2 regions of the Clostridium sp. BJN0013 genome follow, and region 1 is predicted to be linked to the other one. Evidence: a T-box and tRNA genes for the amino acid it is inferred to sense, from the RefSeq annotation. Region 1 holds a T-box; the other holds one or more tRNA genes.

Region 1 (3,218 bases):
CTATAACAAAGGTTGGTTGAATTAGTTTCTTTTCAGAATACACTTCAAACAAATTAATTATTAATTCTCCCTTTGAACATTCATCAATAACTAACCCCTCATTTTGACTTTCTATTAAGAGCTCATTGTCCTTAATACTTTTAATAATTTCTTCCATGGTAAGTGTCTCAACATCAATTCCTGTATCCTTTTTTACAAGGTCACACATCTTCGCTCTCTTCCACGGAGCTTTAAAATCAATTTCTACGTCTCCATACTGAATCTTTGTTGTTCCATTAACCTTATTAAATACATATTCATATATATTCTCCATAAGTTTCATCATGTCATTATAGTCAGCATAAGACATATAACATTCAAACAAGCTAAATTCTGGATAATGTGTTCTATCAATTCCCTCATTTCTAAAAGCTCTTGCAAAGGTATAAACTCTTTCAATTCCTCCAACTATGAGTCTTTTTAAATATAATTCTGGAGAAACATTCATATATACATTACAATCCAATGCGTTAACAAATGTTGTAAATGGCTTTGCTTCTCCTCCACCGTATTTAGTATCCAGAATAGGAGTATCTGCCTCAATAAAGTTTAAATTGTTTAAATATTCCCTGATAGCTGTTATGGCTTTTGAACGTTTAATAAATCGTTCTTTAACACCCTCATTCATTATCATATCTAATGAACGATGTCTTTGCCTTAAGTCAGCATCTTGTATACCGTGATATTTTTCTGGAAGTGTTCTAATGGACTTTGACAATAATTCAAACTGATTTACTCTAATAGTGATTTCACCTGTCTGTGTCTTAAATACAGCTCCATCAACTCCAATAATATCTCCTACATCAATTAATTTTAAGATTTTATAACTTTTAGCACCTATTAGCTTTTTACTTAAGAATATTTGTATATTTCCTTTTTCATCTACAATATTGGCAAATGTGGCATTTCCCATCCTTCTTATTAGCATAACTCTTCCTGCTAATGTGAATTCTTGTTCTTCTTTTATATTTTCAAAGTTATCAAAAATATCCTTAGTATGAGTTATATTTTTGTAGCTATAAGGATATGGATTAACTCCCAATTCATAAAGCTTATTTAACTTTTTAACTCTTTCTGCTACAAATTCATTTGAATCTGGCATTATCTTTTCTAAGTTTTCTATACTTTCAAATTCCTTATACATTTTAGCTATACCACCTTTAAATATTTATTTATGATTTAATAGATTTTTAGACAAATAAAAAAAACTTCACCTCCAAGATTTTAATCTTGAGGACGAAAGTTATATATTCGTGGTACCACCTCAGTTTATCCATATGTTGCCACATAGACCTCTTCAAGTACATAATTAATTGTATACTCTATAACTTATAACGGGTTATACCGTCACAGCCTACCTCTAAAGCCAGACTCGGTGTGCAACTCTGAGACCTTCTTCAATAAAAAAATCCTTGCTCATTCTCACCTTGTAGAGCTCTCTGTAAATTCATATATTTATCTACTCTTCTCTTCATAGTCTTTAAAAGATTATAACATAAAAAAATTACATATGTCCTTACTTCAAATCACTACTATTTATGTGAATAAATAGTAGTGATCATATGCTAAGAGTAATTCGCATTAATTTAATAATTTTAACTAATACACTTCAAAATAATCTCCAAAGTAGCTTGATGATTTTTCATCATTGTCATTACTAAAGGTAACTTCTTTTTCTGACCCATCTTGTACAATGATTACGTCAATACCTTCTTGTCTAAAAAGATACTTTTTACCCATAACAAAAAATAACTCTTTTGGTTCTCTCTCACAAATGCACTCACCTTCATATTTACCAATGTCTTTAACACTCTTTTCATCAACCATTGGTATGTCTCCTTTTCTAATATTCTTTAGCATTTCCCCATAATTATTCATTGTATTCCTCCTTCCATAAAATATCCTTCTAATTATCCATTGTACCCTTATTCTTCTAAAATATCTCTTATGGATCATATTCTGGTAAGCTAATTTTTTGAATTTTACAGTTTTATTGTAGATTTAATATATTCATCTCTACAATTAACTGCAATTTTCATTGAGCTCAGAATATATATTTTTTTAAGATTTTTTCCGAAAAAATTATTGCAAAAATGAATTAATTAAGAACTATAAACAAAATGGAACTATATAAGCTACAGCTTCATTTTATATATCTAATTCAAAGTTTATTTACAATAATATTACATCCATATTTTTTAGTTATTCATGCCGTTTTAATACACCTTTTCAGAAGAAGTTTTGTCAAATAAACCCTTTGATTTAATAATGAAAATTAAAGATATAATAGCGACTACTAAAACTACACCCTCTATCAAAAATATACTTTTGATCTTTCCTGCTTGATACAAAGCAGCAGGAAAATCAATTATAGCATGGATTATTATAGCATATAAAAGATATATTTTTTTCCCTTTTTTAATTCCATATAACACCACAAGAGATAGCGCTATATGTAATGGCAGTACCAGCATTCTTTCTATACCTATAAATCCAAACATGTAAGACGGAGTGTTCTCTAAGCTATTTTTTATTGATGCTAACATACTAACAGGAAGCTTGGCACTAAGAACTTTTTCAAAAGTACCAGAGTTTATTAAATTTGAATATACTATATTCTGTATACTTGCAACTCCGCCTATTAATATAGCCTCTATTCCGCCATGACCTATACCATAGGCGACTCCATCTTTCCATTCTCTTTGGCCTTTAAGTAAAAACTTAAAACCAATATATCTACCCACTTCTTCAAATATTCCTGCTGCAAGTCCTCCATAAATCATAAATAGCCATGAATTCTTTAATAATGCTATGGTATGAGGGTTTTTTGTTAATACAAAATAATGTAATGCTTTTTCTAAAATCTGAGAAAATATTATAAATATTAATACTCCTATAAATACACATTTTATTGATATTTTATACTTTTTATAAAAGTAAGCTACTAACCCTAAAGGTAACCCAACTGAAATAATTAAAGATATAATTAAAAACATAATTGATGTATTACTTACCATAAAATTCCTCCTTTCATATATAGAGATCTACATAGGGTTTGCGAAACGCTATAACCCGCATAAATGCGGTATATTTTTTGTTGTAAAATAGAATAACTCCTCACTGATTTATGGTAAAATTGAATTGCCAAGAAACAAAATCACCATATACCTCAGAAAGGA
Region 2 (3,218 bases), 1.4 Mb from region 1:
GCTAACAGTCTTCCTGTATTTCTTATATCTTCTAAATTAACTACTTCTACAGAAGTATGCATATATCTTATAGGAATGGATATAAGAATTGTAGCTATTCCACCTACGGAAGTTTGAATATCCCAAGCATCTGTTCCTGTATTTCCTGGTTCTACTTCAACCTGATAAGGGATATTGTACTTATCTGCTGTTTGTATTAATCTATTTCTAATTTTAGTATGTATATTAGGTCCTATGCATATAACTGGCCCTTTCCCTAGCTTGTTTTCTCTATTGCTATCTCCTAACATTCCACTGTCGAAGGTTACATCAAGCGCTATACCTATATCGGGTTTAATATCATAACTTACCATTTTGGCTCCCCTATGCCCTACTTCTTCCTGACATGAACATACAAAATAGACACCCAGATCTGAATTTACATTTTTAAGTTCTTCTGCACAAATATACATAGCAAAAATGCTAGCTCTATTATCTATTGATTTACAACTTACATTATTATTCAAAAGCCGTACCATCTTTCTATCCAATGTAATATAATCTCCTAATCCAACTATGTCTTTTAATCTTTCTCTACTAAGTCCAGTTTCTATATATAAATTTTCCATGGAAACTTTGTTTTTCTCTTTATCATTATAATTATATTTTAATGCTACAATTCCAGATATATTTTCTCTTCCATGAATGATAACTTCTTGAGAAACAAGACTTTTTGCATCTATTCCAAATCCTTCAAATTTTATAAATCCATCCTTAGAAATTTCTTTTACCATCAAAAAGACTTCATCTGCATGAGACATTATCATTAATTTACTAGAAGTTGTACCTCTCTTATGTATATACATGTTATTTAATTTAGTTATAGTTGTCTCTCCAAATTCCTTAAAATTATCCTCTATAATAGAATACAGCCAATCTTCTCTTCCACTTGGCGCATGAGCTTCACATATTGTTCTAAAAAAGTCTAAATCCTTCATATTTACCTCCAATCAAATATATTAATAATTTAATTGTGTTTCATCTAATAATTATGGATTACTTTAATTATAACATAACTACAATGAAAGTTTTTCTATTATTGGAATATAATAATGGATTTTAAATATAATATTTATTTTTTAAATAAATAAGGAAGCATATCAATAATATGCTTCCTTTCCCTATTGGTGGCTCACCGGGGAATCGAACCCCGGACAACATGATTAAAAGTCATGTGCTCTACCAACTGAGCTAGTGAACCAAAACATATCCGGCAGCGACCTGCTCTCCCACAGGGCCTCCCCTGCAGTACCATGGGCACTGTGGAACTTAACCTTCCTGTTCGAAATGGTAAGGGGTGTTGCCTCCACGTTATTGCCACCAGATTTCTATTCTTTTGTTCAGGAGTTTTATCCCCTCAAAATTGCACAGTAAATATTATTTGGTCAAGCCCTCGACCTATTAGTATCAGTCAGCTTAACATGTTGCCATGCTTACACCCCTGACCTATCTCCTCCTCTTCTCGGAGGGGTCTTACTGGCTTTCGCCATGGGAAATCTCGTCTTGGGGTGGGCTTCACACTTAGATGCTTTCAGCGTTTATCCCTTCCCGACTTAGCTACCCAGCTGTGCTCCTGGCGGAACAACTGGTTCACCAGCGGTCAGTCCATCCCGGTCCTCTCGTACTAGGGACAGCTCCCCTCAAATTTCCTACGCCCGCGACGGATAGGGACCGAACTGTCTCACGACGTTCTGAACCCAGCTCGCGTGCCGCTTTAATGGGCGAACAGCCCAACCCTTGGGACCTACTCCAGCCCCAGGATGCGACGAGCCGACATCGAGGTGCCAAACCTCCCCGTCGATGTGAACTCTTGGGGGAGATCAGCCTGTTATCCCCGAGGTAGCTTTTATCCGTTGAGCGATGGCCCTCCCACGAGGTACCACCGGATCACTAAGCCCGACTTTCGTCCCTGCTCCACCTGTTTGTGTCGCAGTCAAGCTCCCTTTTGCCTTTGCACTCTCCGAAGAATTTCCAACCCTTCTGAGGGAACCTTTGTACGCCTCCGTTACTCTTTTGGAGGCGACCGCCCCAGTCAAACTGCCCGCCTATCATTGTCCCGTGTCCAGTTTCATGCACTCCGGTTAGAATTTCAGTACTGCCAGGGTGGTATCCCAACGTTGGCTCCACAAATGCTGGCGCACTTCTTTCCCTGCCTCCCACCTATCCTGTACAGGCAATACCAAAATTCAGTGATAAACTGCAGTAAAGCTCTACGGGGTCTTTCCGTCCAATCGCGGGTAGCAAGCATCTTCACTTGCACTTCAATTTCGCCGGATTTGTTGTTGAGACAGTGCCCAAATCATTACGCCATTCGTGCGGGTCGGAACTTACCCGACAAGGAATTTCGCTACCTTAGGACCGTTATAGTTACGGCCGCCGTTTACTGGGGCTTAAGTTCTTGCCTTCGCTTTCGCTGAGCAGTCCCCTTAACCTTCCAGCACCGGGCAGGCGTCAGCCCCTATACTTCAGCTTTCGCTTTAGCAGAGACCTGTGTTTTTGATAAACAGTTGCTTGGGCCTTTTCTCTGCGGCCACTTCCGTGGCACTCCTTTTCCCTAAGTTACGGAGTCAATTTGCCGAGTTCCTTAACAACAATTCTTCCGATGGTCTTAGGATTCTCTCCTCACCTACCTGTGTCGGTTTGCGGTACGGGCACACTCTTGCTCCATAGAGACTTTTCTTGGCAGTGTGAAATCAGATACTCGCCCTTGCGGACTCCCCTTCAAAGCTCAGGATTACCGGACATATGGTTTTTCCTCTATCTCCTCCCTCACTCCTTGGACACACATCCATTCGTGTGCACATCCTATCCTTCTGCGTCATCCCTTCTGTTCTTTTTCGCAAAAATGTGGTACCGGAATTTCAACCGGTTGTCCATCGCCTACGCCTCTCGGCCTCGGCTTAGGTCCCGACTTACCCCGGGCGGACGAACCTTCCCCGGGAACCCTTAGGTTTTCGACCAATAAGATTCTCACTTATTTCTCGCTACTTATGCCAGCATTCTCTCTCCTGCACCGTCCACCACTCCTTCCGGTATGGCTTCTGCCTGTGCAGCATGCTCCCCTACCGCCCTTTCAGGCCCATAGCTTCGGTGGTAAGTTTTAGCCCCGGACATCTTCGGCGCATGACCTCTTGACTAGTGAGCTATTACGCACTCTTTAAATGTATGGCTGCTTCTAA

The links. The T-box of region 1 lies ahead of lysS (lysine--tRNA ligase). A T-box ahead of a tRNA ligase gene usually reads a tRNA of that ligase, here a tRNA-Lys.
Region 2: it has a tRNA-Lys gene. The T-box ahead of lysS (lysine--tRNA ligase) is inferred to sense a tRNA for this amino acid. The anticodon was not compared.

Annotation. Positions count from the first base shown of each region.
Region 1 is NZ_CP162495.1:1,626,940-1,630,157, reverse strand. It holds gene lysS (lysine--tRNA ligase) at 1-1,183, opposite strand, end outside; T-box leader at 1,269-1,523, opposite strand; gene AB3K27_RS08250 (hypothetical protein) at 1,639-1,917, opposite strand; gene AB3K27_RS08245 (YhfC family intramembrane metalloprotease) at 2,256-3,056, opposite strand.
Region 2 is NZ_CP162495.1:183,216-186,433, reverse strand. It holds gene AB3K27_RS01135 (M42 family peptidase) at 1-977, opposite strand, end outside; tRNA gene AB3K27_RS01130 (tRNA-Lys) at 1,165-1,240, opposite strand; rRNA gene rrf (5S ribosomal RNA) at 1,248-1,364, opposite strand; rRNA gene AB3K27_RS01120 (23S ribosomal RNA) at 1,421-3,218, opposite strand, start outside.